2 linked regions of the Caldimonas thermodepolymerans genome follow. The protein of the gene in region 2 binds, or shares a complex with, the protein of the main gene of each other region. Links are inferred from orthologs where the notes say so. Each region holds a gene or a part of one and is shown on either strand. Other genes may lie near its edges.

What was found.
Region 1: the proteins of ssb (region 2) and sbcB are in contact, whole or in part, in a crystal structure (PDB 3C94), measured with the Escherichia coli proteins. The link is inferred for Caldimonas thermodepolymerans from one-to-one orthologs.

Annotation. Positions count from the first base shown.
Region 1 is NZ_CP064338.1:3,180,371-3,188,102, forward strand. The notes cover bases 3,015-5,982. They hold sbcB (exodeoxyribonuclease I), read right to left. Parts: upstream 5,236-5,982; coding sequence 3,793-5,235; downstream 3,015-3,792. Other genes in these bases: pcaF (3-oxoadipyl-CoA thiolase), read left to right, coding at 3,015-3,785; IS481_RS15010 (AraC family transcriptional regulator), read left to right, coding at 5,318-5,982. Outside these bases: IS481_RS14980 (IclR family transcriptional regulator), read left to right, coding at 1-205; IS481_RS14985 (IclR family transcriptional regulator), read right to left, coding at 225-1,046; IS481_RS14990 (3-oxoacid CoA-transferase subunit A), read left to right, coding at 1,162-1,866; IS481_RS14995 (3-oxoacid CoA-transferase subunit B), read left to right, coding at 1,866-2,507; more of pcaF, read left to right, coding at 2,583-3,014; more of IS481_RS15010, read left to right, coding at 5,983-6,145; IS481_RS15015 (NuoB/complex I 20 kDa subunit family protein), read left to right, coding at 6,236-6,712; bifunctional 4-carboxymuconolactone decarboxylase/3-oxoadipate enol-lactonase PcaCD, read right to left, coding at 6,723-7,732. UniProt on the Escherichia coli protein: Degrades single-stranded DNA (ssDNA) in a highly processive manner.
Region 2 is NZ_CP064338.1:220,615-226,646, forward strand. What follows is about bases 3,011-6,007. They hold ssb (single-stranded DNA-binding protein), read right to left. Parts: upstream 4,761-6,007; coding sequence 4,260-4,760; downstream 3,011-4,259. Other genes in these bases: IS481_RS01095 (glucokinase), read right to left, coding at 3,057-4,046; IS481_RS01105 (chloride channel protein), read left to right, coding at 4,953-6,007. Outside these bases: tRNA 2-thiouridine(34) synthase MnmA, read left to right, coding at 1-869; IS481_RS01085 (O-acetylhomoserine aminocarboxypropyltransferase/cysteine synthase family protein), read left to right, coding at 972-2,258; IS481_RS01090 (CAP domain-containing protein), read right to left, coding at 2,313-2,969; more of IS481_RS01105, read left to right, coding at 6,008-6,032. UniProt on the Escherichia coli protein: Plays an important role in DNA replication, recombination and repair. Binds to ssDNA and to an array of partner proteins to recruit them to their sites of action during DNA metabolism. Acts as a sliding platform that migrates on DNA via reptation.

The DNA.
Region 1 (7,732 bases), 3.0 Mb from region 2 along the record:
GGTGGTCGACGGCATCAGCGCGATGTCCGCGCCGGTGTTCGACCATGCCGGGGCGATGGTGCTGGCGGTCACCGCGATCGGCCCCTCGGGCGCGCTGGACACCCAGTGGGACGGGCCGGTGGCGCAGGCGCTGCGCGAGTGCGCCGACCGCATCACGCAGCGGCTCGGCGGCCGCCCGCCGGTGCCGGTGCGCCGCGCCGCCTGAGCGCGCCGCGGGCCGCGCCTCAGCGGCCGACCTTGCCGCCGATCATCGCGCTGATGTCGTGCGCCGCCTTCAGCAGGCGCGGCAGGAAGCGCTCCAGCATCACCACCGGCGGCGTGCGGTGCTGCTGGCCGCTGATGTTGATCGCGGCCACCACCTCGCCGGCGCGCCCGCGGATCGGCGCGGCCAGCGACACCAGCCCCTCTTCCAGCTCCTCGCCCACCAGGGCCCAGCCTTGCAGCCGCACCTGCTGGATCAGCTCCAGCAGGCGGCGCGGGTCGGTCTCGGTGCGCGGCGTGCGCGGCTGCAGGTCGCTGCGCGCCAGGCGCGCCTGCACCTCCTCGTCGGGCAGCCCGGCCAGCAGCACCCGGCCCATCGAGGTGCAGAAGGCCGGCAGCCGGCTGCCCACGCCCAGGTTGATCGCCATGATCTTGTGCGTGGGCACGCGCAGCACGTAGACGATGTCGGTGGCGTCCAGCACCGCCGCCGAGCAGGACTCCTTGACCTCCTGCACCAGGTCTTCCATCACCGGCTCGGCCAGGTTCCACAGCGGCAGCGAGCTCAGGTAGGCAAAGCCCAGGTCGAGGATCTTGGGCGTGAGGCGGAACAGCCGCCCCTCCGATTCCACGTAGCCCAGGTGCTGCAGCGTGTGCAGGATGCGGCGCGCGCCGGCGCGGGTCAGTCCGGCGCGCTCGGCCACCTCGGTGATGGTCTGCGCGGGGGCTTCGGCGCTGAAGGTCCGCACCACAGCCAGCCCGCGCGCGAACGACTGCACGAAGCTGTCGCCCGGCTGCTGGCGCGGCCCGGCCGTGGCGGAAGACGGCGGATTCGATGCTCGGGACACGGGACTCCCCTGAGGCGGCCGGCATGGCCGATGGGCTACACTGTTCTCATCAAGAACCAATGTTCATTATAAGAACAATTTTCAGGATTCATCACCCCTTGTTCGAGCATCGACCATGATCAACAAGATCTACCCCTCGGTCGCCGCTGCGCTTGCCGACGTGCAAGACGGCGCGACCGTGATGATCGGCGGCTTCGGCACCGCCGGCATCCCCACCTACCTGATCGACGGGCTGATCGCCCAGGGGGCGAAGGACCTCACCATCGTCAACAACAACGCCGGCAACGGCAACACGGGGCTGGCCGCGCTGCTGAAGACCGGGCGGGTGCGCAAGATCATCTGCTCGTTCCCGCGCCAGGTCGATTCCTACGTGTTCGACGAGCTGTACCGCAGCGGCAGGATCGAGCTGGAGCTGGTGCCGCAAGGCAACCTGGCCGAGCGCATCCGCGCCGCGGGCGCCGGCATCGGCGCCTTCTACACCCCGACCGGCTACGGCACGACGCTTGCCGAGGGCAAGGAAACCCGCGTCATCGACGGCCGGCCCTACGTGCTCGAATACCCGATCCACGCCGACCTGGCGCTGATCAAGGCCGAGCGCGCCGACCGCTGGGGCAACCTGACCTACCGCATGACCGCGCGCAACTTCGGCCCGATCATGGCGATGGCCGCGAAGTGCACCGTGGTCGAGGTGCCGGAGATCGTCGAGCTGGGCGGCATCGACCCCGAGGCGGTCGTGACCCCGGGCATCTTCGTGCACCGCGTGGTGCAGGTCGAGCGCACGGCCACGCAGGCCGGCGGGTTCAGGAAGGAGGCCGCGTGATGCAGAAGTGGACCCGCGACCAGATGGCCGCCCGCGTCGCCCGCGACATCCCCGAGGGCGCCTACGTGAACCTCGGCATCGGCCTGCCCACGATGGTGGCCAACCACCTGCCGGCCGACCGCGAGGTGATCCTGCACAGCGAGAACGGCGTGCTGGGCATGGGCCCGGCCCCTGCGCCCGGCCAGGAGGACTACGACCTGATCAACGCCGGCAAGCAGCCGGTCACGCTGCGCCCGGGCGGCTGCTTCTTCCACCACGCCGACAGCTTCGCGATGATGCGCGGCGGCCACCTGGACGTGTGCGTGCTGGGCGCCTTCCAGGTCTCCGCCGGCGGCGACCTCGCCAACTGGCACACCGGCGCGCCCGACGCCATCCCGGCCGTGGGCGGCGCGATGGACCTGGCCATCGGCGCGAAGAAGACCTGGGTGATGATGGAGCATCTCACCAAGGGGGGCGAGAGCAAGCTGGTCGAGCGCTGCACCTACCCGCTGACCGGCATCGGCTGCGTCAGCCGCGTCTACACCGACCTCGCGGTGATCGACCTGACGCCCGAGGGCGCGCGCGTGATCGACCTCGTCGAGGGCCTGCCGTTCGACGAGCTGCAGCGGCTCACCGCGATCCCGCTCGTCGACGCGCGCTGACGCCCGCCCGCCGGCCGGGCCCCGTGCGGCCCGGCCCCGTTGGCCGTTTTCCCGACATCCCACCAAGGACCTGCCATGACCCACGCCTACATCTGCGACGCGATCCGCACCCCGTTCGGCCGCTACGGCGGCGCACTGTCCTCGGTGCGCACCGACGACCTCGCCGCCGTGCCGATCGCGGCGCTGATGGCACGTAACCCGCGGGTCGACTGGGAGGCACTCGACGACGTGATCTTCGGCTGCGCCAACCAGGCCGGCGAGGACAACCGCAACGTCGCGCGCATGGCCCTGCTGCTGGCCGGACTGCCGATCGGCGTGCCCGGCATGACCGTCAACCGGCTGTGCGGCTCCGGGCTGGACGCGGTGGGCACCGCCGCGCGCGCCATCCGCAGCGGCGAGGCCTCGCTGATGATCGCCGGCGGCGTCGAGAGCATGAGCCGCGCGCCCTTCGTGATGCCCAAGGCCGACAGCGCGTTCAGCCGCAACGCCGCGATCTATGACACCACGATCGGCTGGCGCTTCGTCAACCCGCTGATGAAGGCGAAGTACGGCGTCGACTCGATGCCCGAGACCGCCGAGAACGTGGCCGAGCAGTTCCGCATCAGCCGCGAGGACCAGGACCGCATGGCGCTCGCCTCGCAGCAGAAGGCGCTCGCCGCGCAGCGCAGCGGCTACTTCGACGCCGAGATCACCCCGGTCACGATCCCGCAGAAGAAGGGCGAGGCCATCGCCGTGCAGCGCGACGAGCACCCGCGCGAGACCACGATGGAAGCGCTGGCGAAGCTCAAGGGCGTGGTGCGACCGGACGGCACCGTGACCGCCGGCAACGCCTCGGGCGTCAACGACGGCGCCTGCGCGCTGCTGCTGGCCGACGAGCAGGCCGCCGCGCGCCACGGGCTCACGCCGCGCGCGCGCGTGGTCGCGATGGCCACTGCCGGCGTGGAGCCGCGCATCATGGGCATCGGCCCGGCGCCCGCGACGCGCCGCGTGCTGGAGCGCGCCGGGCTGACGCTGGACCAGATCGACGTGATCGAGCTCAACGAGGCCTTCGCCGCGCAGGGCCTGGCGGTGCTGCGCGAGCTGGGCCTGCCCGACGACGACCCGCGCGTGAACCCCAACGGCGGCGCGATCGCGCTGGGCCACCCGCTGGGCGCCTCGGGCGCGCGGCTGGCGACCACCGCGGTCAACCAGCTGCACCGCATCCAGGGCCGCTACGCGCTGTGCACCATGTGCATCGGCGTCGGCCAGGGCATCGCGGTGATCCTCGAGCGGGTCTGAGGCCGCGCTAGCGCATGCTGGCTTCGCCCAGCTGCTCGCCGTACTCGTACAGTGCGCCGAGGATCTCCTGGGCGCGCTCGTCCTCGGCCATCGCCTCGCCCAGCTCGTCGATGCGCTCGAAGTAGGCCTGCAGCGACAGCGCCCCGCCCGCGCCCTCGTGCAAGCGCGCGTGGCAGTGCTGCAGCCAGCGCTCGCGCTCGGCGTCGCTGAGCGTCTCGGGGAAGTTGCGCGCGCGGTAGCGGAAGAACAGCTCCTCCAGCCGCTCGTCGTCGAACGACGGCGGCCGCTCGGCCAGCTGCTCGGGCGTCATGGTCCGCAGGCGCTGCAGGCGGCGCCGGTCCTCGTTGCCGATGAAGCCGCCGTAGAGGTCCTCGTCCACGTCGGCCGCCTCGGCCGGCCCGGGGCGCGCGTAGACATCCGGCCAGATGCCGGCCATCGTCGCGCCCTTGAGCGCGCAGGTCTCGGCATGGCGCAGCGCCTGCTGCACGTCGATGCCCCAGTGCGCGGCGCGCTCGGGCGTGAGCGTGCGCAGGTTGCCGATCACGATCGGGCACTTGTTGATGTGGATGGTCTTGATCGGCAGCCGCTCGACGCCCTCGGGCAGCTCGTCGCTGCGCGTGAACAGGCGCTCGCGGATCTGCTGCGCGTTCATCGTGAACAGCTCGCCGGGGTCGTGCGCCAGGTCCCAGACGATGACCTCGTTCTTGTTGGTCGGGTGCGGCGCCAGCGGCCACACGATCGCCAGGCTGCCCCGCTCGGTGCCGTACATGCCCGAGACGTGCAGGAACGGCCGGCCCACGCCCATCTCGGCAAGCACCGCTTCCTTGCGGCGCAGGCGCAGGCAGAAGTCCCACAGGCGCGGCTGGCGGGCCTTGATCAGGCGCGCCAGCGCGATGGTGGCACGCACGTCCGACAGCGCGTCGTGCGCGGCATCGTGCACCAGCCCGTTGGCCGCGCTCAGGTGCTCCAGCTTGAACGAGGGGCGCCCGTCGCCGTTGAGCGGCCACTCGATGCCCTCGGGACGCAGCGCCCAGCAGCAGCGCACCACGTCCAGCAGGTCCCAGCGCCCGCACTCGTTCTGCCACTCGCGCGCGTAGGGGTCGATCAGGTTGCGCCAGAACAGGTGGCGCGTCACCTCGTCGTCGAAGCGCAGCGTGTTGTAGCCCAGCCCGATCGTGCCCGGACGCGCCAGCTGGGCCTCGATCGCGGCGGCGAACTCGTGCTCCGGCAGCCCGTGCTCGAGGCAGTGCTGCGGCAGGATGCCGGTCAGCAGGCAGGACTCGGGGTCCGGCAGGTAGTCGGGCGCGGGACGGCAGTACAGCATCACCGGCACGTCGATCTCGTTGAGCTCGGCATCGGTGCGGATGCCGGCGAACTGCGCCGGGCGGTCCCGGCGCGGCACGCGGCCGAAGGTCTCGTAGTCGTGCCAGAAGAAGGAAAGCTCGCTCATGGGCCTGCACGATACCCGATGCGCGGTGGCACCGGCGCCCGCATTCCATAATCGTCCGCGGACCCCGCCCTGCGCGCCTGCCATGCCCACGCTGCGACTGCCCGTGCCTGCCGACCTGCGCCCCTGGGTGCTGAACCTGCGCATCGACGAGGTGCCCGCCGGCACGCTGAACCGCTTCCCCGCCATGGTCGAGGGCCTGGTGGTGGTGATCGTCGAAGGGATCGTCGCGACGCTGCACGGCCCTGCGCTGCAGGGCCCGCGCGGCCTGCTGGCCGGCCCGCGCTCGGTGCCGATGACCAGCCTCACGGTGCAGCGGCTGCGCACCGTGTCGGCGCTGCTGCACCCGGCAGCCGTGGCGCGGCTGGCCGGCTGCGCCGCGCAGCAGCTGCGCGACCTGCAGGTCGACCTGGCCGACCTGTGGCCCGCGGCCTGGAGCACGGCGCTGCAGCGCCTCGCGCAGGCGCGCCGCGACAGGGAGCGCGTCGCGGTCCTGCTGGACGTGCTGCGCCGGCAGCTCGCGGCCGGCGGCCCCGACACGCGGGCGCGCGCGCTCGCCCTGTACCGGCACACCGCGCTGCCACTCAGGACGGCCGCGTCGCGGCTGGGCTGGAGCGAGCGCCACACCGAGCGACTGTTCCTCGCCGAGCTGGGGCTCGCGCCCAAGCAGTTCCAGCGCGTGCAGCGCTTCGAGCAGACGCTGCTGCGCGCGCTGCAGGCCCCGGCCATGCCGCTGGCCGAGCTGGCGGTCGCCGGCGGCTACGCCGACCAGGCCCACATGAGCCACGAGTTCCGCCGCCTGAGCGGCGAGGCGCCGGGCCAGCTGCTGCAGCGCCTGCGCGCGAACGACCCGGAACACTGGCCCATCGTCCACGGCTGGCAGTTCGCGGCATCCCCGTCACCCCGGGCCTAAAGGCGCGCCGCCGCGCGCATGGCGGATTCCTACAAGACCGCCGCGCGGCCGCAGGCCAGCATGGGCTTTTCGTCCGATCGTGCCTGAGCGATGCGCTATCCCACCCTCGAGCGCGACGGCTATGCCCTGGCCCGGCTCGACGAGCTGGCCGCCGCCGCCCGCGCCCACAGCCTGTGGTACCTGTCCTTTGGACTCGCCTGCTGCGCCGTCGAGATGATGCATGCGGCCGGCGCGCGCTACGACATGGACCGCTTCGGCCTGATCCCGCGCGGCAGCCCGCGCCACGCCGACCTGATGATCGTGGCCGGCACGCTGACCAACAAGATGGCACGCGCGATCCGGCAGGTCTACGACCAGATGGCCGAGCCGCGCTACGTGATCTCGATGGGCTCGTGCGCCAACGGCGGCGGCTACTACCACTACAGCTATTCGGTGGTGCGCGGCTGCGACCGCATCATCCCGGTGGACGTCTACGTGCCCGGTTGCCCGCCCACCGCCGAGGCGCTGGTCTACGGCATCCTGCAGCTGCAGCGCAAGATCCGCGGCGAGCAGCGCATCGCGCGCTGAGCGAAGCGGCTCAGTGCGCGGCGAGGAAGTCGCGCACCAGCCGCTCGAAGGCCTCAGGCGCCTCCAGCACGCTGATGTGCGAGGCCCCGTCGATGATCTCCAGCCGCGCCCCCGGCACGGCCTGCGCGATCGCCTCGGACATCGCCACCGGCGCGCCCACGTCCTGGGCGCCGGCGATGACCAGCGTCGGGCAGGTGATGCGCGGCAGCGCCTCGCGCCAGTCGACCTGCGAGACCGCGTGGCAGCAGGCCACGTAGCCGGCCGCGTCGGTGCGCAGCAGGCGGCCGCGCGCCCAGGCCTCGACCTCGGGATGCGCGGCGCGGAACGCCTCGGTGAAGTAGCGCCCCATCACGCCGTCGGCGATGCCGGCCAGGCCCTGCGCCTCGACGGTGGCGATGCGCTGCGCCCACAGCCCGCGCGCCGCGTCGGGGTAGTAGGACGTCGAGTTGGCCACCACCAGCGACTGCACCAGCTCGGGATGGCGCGCGGCCAGCCCCTGGCCGACCATGCCGCCCATCGACAGCCCGATCCAGACCACCGGACCGCGGCCCCATTCGCGCACCAGGCGCGCCGCGTCCTCGACCAGCTCGTCCATCGTGTACGGCCCCGGCGGCACGGCGGACTCGCCGTGGCCGCGGTGGTCGTAGCGCAGCACCTCGCAGTCGCCAGCCAGCGCGGCGGCCAGCCGGTCCCACATCTGCACGTCCAGGCCCAGCGCATGGCTCAGCACCACCGGCCGCCCCTGCCCTTGCCGCAGCACGTGCAGCTGCGGGGCGCTGAAGGTGTGGTGGCGCGCAACGCGCTGCGCCGGCGTCAGCGGCTGCGGTGCCGGCGTGATGCCGAGCTTCGCGAGCACCTCGCCGGCCAGCTTGAACGCGGTGTTGGCCGCCGGCACGCCGCAGTAGATCACGGCCTGCATCAGCGTCTCCTTGATCTCGTCCAGCGGCACGCCGCCCTCGACCGCGGCGCGCAGGTGCAGCTCGTACTCCTCCCAGCGGCCCTGCGCGATGGTCATGCCCA
Region 2 (6,032 bases):
GCGTGTTCGCCGAGTTCCTGCGCGAGTACCAGGCCGGCCGCACGCCCAACCCGGACGTGCTGTGCAACGCGGAGATCAAGTTCAAGGCCTTCCTGGACCATGCGATGCGGCTGGGCGCCGAGAAGATCGCCACCGGCCACTACGCCCGCGTGCGCGAGGTCGGCGGACGCTTCCAGCTGCTCAAGGGGCTGGACCCGGGCAAGGACCAGAGCTACTTCCTGCACCGGCTCAACCAGGCGCAGCTGGCCAGGACGCTGTTTCCGGTGGGCGAGCTGCACAAGACCGAGGTGCGCCGCATCGCCGAGGAGATCGGCCTGCCCAACGCGAAGAAGAAGGACTCCACCGGCATCTGCTTCATCGGCGAGCGGCCGTTCCGCGAGTTCCTGAACCGCTACCTGGCCAACCAGCCCGGCCCGATCAAGGACGACCGCGGCCGCACCATCGGCGAGCACGTGGGCCTGAGCTTCTACACGCTCGGCCAGCGCAAGGGGCTGGGCATCGGCGGCCTGAAGGACAAGGGCGCCCCGCGCGGCGGCGGCGAGCATGCGCCGTGGTTCGTCGCGCGCAAGGACCTGGAACGCAACACGCTGTACGTGGTGCAGGGGCACGACCATCCCTGGCTGCTGTCGCACGTCCTGCGCGCCAGCGACGCGAGCTGGATCGCGGGCGAGCCGCCGCCTGCCGGTGCCTATGCCGCCAAGACCCGCTACCGCCAGCAGGATGCGGCCTGCACGCTCGAGAACGACGGCGAAGGCCGCTTCTCGCTGCGCTTTCCCGAGGCGCAGTGGGCGGTCACGCCGGGGCAGTCCGCGGTGCTGTACGACGGCGAGGTCTGCCTGGGCGGCGGCGTGATCGACGCCAGCGCATGAATCCGCCCCGTCCCCGACGCCGCCGGCGCGGGCCGCGCGCCGGGTCGGGCATGATGCGCATCCGGCGAACCCCGAATCAACTACAAGCAAGGAGCTGAAGCCATGAGCCAGGAGAACTGGAAGTTCGAAACGTTGTCCGTGCACGCGGGGTACGCGCCCGATCCGGTCACGCGCGCCGTGGTGCCGCCGCTGTACCAGACGGTGGCCTACGCGTTCGACAGCGCGCAGCACGGGGCCGACCTGTTCGACCTGAAGGTGCAGGGCAACATCTACACGCGCATCATGAACCCGACCCAGGACATCCTGGAAAAGCGCGTGGCCGCACTCGAAGGCGGCGTCGCGGCGCTGGCCATGGCCTCGGGCATGGCGGCGATCACCGCGGCGATCCAGACCATCGCCGAGACCGGCGACAACGTCGTCTCGTCCAGCACCCTGTACGGCGGCACCTACAACCTGTTCGCCCACACCTTCCCGCAGCAGGGCATCGAGGTGCGCTTTGCCGACCCGAGCGATCCGCAGGGCTTCGCGAAGCTGATCGACGAGAAGACCAAGGCGGTGTTCTGCGAGTCGATCGGCAACCCGCTGGGCAACGTCACCGACATCGCCGCGCTGGCCCAGGTCGCGCATGACCATGGCGTGCCGCTGATCGTCGACAACACCGTGCCCAGCCCCTACCTGCTGCGCCCGATCGAGCACGGCGCGGACATCGTCGTGCACGCGCTGACCAAGTACATCGGCGGCCACGGCAACAGCATCGGCGGCATCATCGTCGACAGCGGCAAGTTCCCGTGGGCGCAGCACAAGGCGCGCTTCCGCCGCCTGAACGAGCCCGACGTCAGCTACCACGGCGTGGTCTATACCGAGGCGCTGGGCCCGGCCGCCTACATCGGCCGCGCGCGCGTCGTGCCGCTGCGCAACATGGGCGCGGCGATCTCGCCGTTCAACGCCTGGCTGGTGCTGCAAGGGCTGGAGACGCTGGCGCTGCGCATGGACCGCATCTGCGACAACGCGCTGGCCATCGCGCAGTTCCTCAAGCAGCAGGACAAGGTCAAGTGGGTCAGCTACGCCGGCCTGCCCGAACACCCGCAGCACGCGCTGGCGCAGAAGTACATGGGGGGCCGCGCCTCCGGCATCCTGACCTTCGGCCTGGCCGGCGGCCGCGAGGCCGGCGCGCGCTTCCTCGACGCGCTCAAGCTCTTCACCCGCCTGGTCAACATCGGCGACGTGCGCTCGCTGGCCACGCACCCGGCCTCGACCACGCACCGCCAGCTGTCGGCCGAGGAGCTGGCCAAGGCCGGCGTGTCGGAAGACACGGTGCGCCTGTCGATCGGCATCGAGCACATCGACGACCTGCGCGCCGACCTGGCCCAAGCGATTGCCGCGGCCTGAGGCCGCGTGTGCGCGGCCCGGCCGCCCGGCCGGGCCGTTGCCCGGCACGCCGCCTCAGCGCGGCGTGGCCAGGTCCAGCGTCCAGTAGGTCCGGTAGGTGCTGCCGTCGCGGGCCGCGCAGGCCAGCCCGACGTGGCGGTGGTCCGGGCGCATCAGGTTGGCGCAGTGGCCGGGGCTCGTCATCCAGCCGGCCACCACCGCCGCCACCGTCGGGTAGCCCGCCGCGATGTTCTCGGCCACCCCCGACCAGCGGTAGCCCGCTGCCGTGACGCGCTGCCCCAGGCTGCTGCCGTCGCTGCCGGTGTGCGAGAAGAAGTCCCCCTCGGCCATGTCGCGCGAGTGCGCGTAGGCCGCCTGCGCGAGGCGCGCGTCCCAGGCCACCGGCGCGGCCGGCGCGAAGCTGCCCGCGCTGCCGCAGCTGGCGCCGGCGGCGCGGTGCTGGTTGATCAGGCGCAGTGCCTCGGCCTGGAAGTCCGGCAGCCCGCAGCCGAGGTCCACGTCGGGCGGCGTGCCGGGGGCGTCGCCTGAAGCATCGTCGCCGCCGTTCCCGTCGGTGCGGCCGTCGCTGCCACCCCGGTGGTCCGTGGCCGCGCCGGTCCCGCTGCCCGGTGCGGCCGCGTCGTCATCCGGGCTGCCACCGCCGCCGCATGCGGCCAGGGCGGCCGCCAGCAGCATCGCCACCCAGGGCGACCGGCGCTTCGATCGTTGCATGGTGCTGACCCTCGTCGTTCGTTCTGGTCCGGCCGCGAGCATGCCGCGGCTGGCGCGGGGCGCGTATCGGTTTGTAAGACGGGGTGGTCAGCGCACGAACGGCGGGTCGGGCAGCACGTCCAGCGCGCGGGCCGCACCCAGCAGCGCCGGCGCCCGGGCCTGCACGACGTAGGTCGGGATGGCGCGCAGGTAGCCGGTGAAGCGCCCCTTGCTCTCGAAGCGCACGCGGAAGGCCGAGCGGTCGAAGGCCTCGCCCAGGCGCGGGACGATGCCGCCGCCGATGTAGACGCCACCGCGCGCGCCCAGCGTCAGCGCCAGGTTGCCGGCCACGCTGCCGAGGAAGGCGCAGAACAGCGCCAGCGCCTCCATGCATTGCGGGTCGCGCCCGGCCTTGGCATCGTCGGCGATGGCCGGTGCATCCAGCGCGCGGGGTGGCACGCCGTCGAGCTGGCACAGCACCTGGTAGAGGTTCTCCAGCCCCTGGCCGGAGACGGCGCGCTCGGCCGAGGCGTGGCCGAAGCGCTCGTGCAGCCGGGCGACCACCGCGGCCTCGCGCGCGTCCTGCGCTGGCAGGGTGACGTGGCCACCCTCGCCGTTGAGGGGCACCCATTCCCGCCCCGAGGGGGCCGGCAGCAGGCCGGAGACGCCCAGGCCCGTGCCGGGGCCGATCACGGCCAGCGCGGCATCGGGCGCCGGCGCGCCGGGGCCGACCTGGCGCAGGTCCTCGCCGGCCAGGGCCGGCAGCGACAGCGCCAGCGCGGTGAAGTCGTTGACCAGCAGCAGGCGTTCCAGGCCCAGCTCGCGCCGCAGCGCCGAGATCGAGAACGACCAGTCGTGGTTGGTCATCCGCACCTGGTCGCCGGTGATCGGGTTGGCGATGCCGATCGCGCACCAGCGCGGCGGCGGCTTGCCCTGGTCGGCCAGGTAGCGCCGGATCGCGTCGGCCAGTGTGGGCAGCGAGCGCACCGGGTAGACGGCCATGTCCGCCGGCGCCTCGCCCGGCTGCGCCACCCAGGCGAAGCGGGCGTTGGTCCCTCCGATGTCGCCGACCAGACGGGGATAGGTGTGCGTGTTCATGGTGATGGCATGCAGCGCGGGCCCCTCCTCCGTCGCGGGCCCTGCAGGGGCGAAGCGCATATCATGCCCGATGCCGGGTACAGGCCGGCATCAACCTGCACGCCGGGCAGCTGCCGGCGCGGGTCGTGCGCCCGGGCCGTGCTGCGCGCAGGCCCCAAGAAAAAGCCCGGCGCTCCGCGGAGGGCCGGGCTGGTGCAGCGAATGACGGGCCGGTCAGAACGGGATGTCGTCGTCCATGTCGTCGAACCCGGTCGACGTCTTGGGCGCGGGCTTGCTGGCCGCGCGCGGCGCCGGGGCGGAACGGCCGCCGCCGCCACCCCCCTCGTACGGCTCGCGGCTGTAGCCGCCGCCTTCGTCGCCGCCACCACTGCTGCCGCCTTCGCGGCCGCCCAGCAACTGCATCTGCTCGGCGATGATCTCGGTGGTGTAGTTGTCCTTGCCGTCCTGGCCTTGCCACTTGCGGGTCTTCAGGCGGCCCTCGATGTAGACCGAGCGGCCCTTGCGCAGGTATTCGCCGGCGATTTCGGCCAGGCGGTCATACAGCACCACCCGGTGCCATTCGGTCTCTTCCTGCCGTTCCCCGGTGTCGCGGCTCTTCCAGTTGCGCGTGGTGGCCAGCGACAGGTTGCACACCGCCGAGCCGCTGGGCGTGTAGCGGACCTCGGGGTCGCGGCCGAGGTTGCCGATCAGGATGACTTTGTTGACAGAGGCCATGGCCCCGCTCCTTGCTGAGATCTACGAAATGCGCCCGCGGCGCGGCGGACGTCCATTGAGCCGGATTGTGCCGCATGGCGAGGGGGCTCCGACCCCCGCCCCTGATCCGGGTGGGTCGACCGCGGCAGCCCCGCTGGCACGCTTCGTGTAGGAACGGGCGCAGTGCTTCCCGATAATGCACGGGCCCCTGCGATGAAACCCGCCGAACCCGACCTCCTCAGCAACCTGCGCCGCGAGCTGGCCGATGCGCGCGCCTGGATCGACCGGGCGGTCGTGCTGGCCCTGGCCGCGGTCGCCGGGCTGTTCGTGGTCGGCTTCACGCTGCTGGCCGAATGGGCGCAGCACCGGTTCCAGGCGGTGTACGGCTGGCAGCCCTGGCTGGCGCTGGTCTGGACGCCGGCCTGGGTGGTCGGGCTGGTGTGGCTGACGCAGCGCTTCTTCCCCGGCGCGGCCGGCTCGGGCATCCCGCAGGTGATGGTGGCCCTGGAGCCGTCCACGCCGGTGGCGCAGCGCGGGCTGTTCGTCTCGTTTCGCCTGAGCTGCGCCAAGGTCGTGCTGACCGCCGGCAGCCTGCTCGCCGGGCTGTCGGTCGGGCGCGAGGGCCCGTCGGTGCAGGTGGCCGCCGGCGTGATGCTGCAGGCGCGGCGCTGGCTGTCGCCGCGCGCCGGGGTGGACGACCACGGGCTGCTGGTGGCCGGCGGTGCGGCCGGGATCGCGGCGGCGTTCAACGCGCCGCTGGCCGGGGTGGTGTTCGCGGTCGAGCAGCTCTCGCGCAGCCTGGATGCGCGCAACAGCGGCCTGATCCTCTCGGCCATCGTGCTGGCCGGCCTGATGGGCGTGTCGGTGTTCGGCAACGTCACCTACTTCGGCGTGATCCACGTGCCCGGACTGGACTGGGGCCTGCTGGGGCCGGGCCTGCTGGTGGTGATCGGCTGCGGGCTGCTGGGCGGGCTGCTGGCGCGCCTGATGGTGGCCAGCGCCGCCGGCCTGCCGGACCGCTTCACCGCCTGGCGCCGCCGCTACCCGCTGCGCTTCGCCGCGGGCTGCGGCCTGGCGGTGGCGCTGATCGGGCTGGCGGGCGGCGGCAGCACCTTCGGCGGCGGCGACGAGACCACGCGGCGCATGCTGGCCGGCGAGGCGGACGTGCCGCCGCTGTACGTGCTGCTCAAGTTCCTGGCGACCTGGATCTCCAGCTGGACGGGCGTGTCCGGCGGCGTGTTCGCGCCGGCGCTCGCGCTGGGCGCGGGCGTGGGCCACGACGTCGCGGCCTGG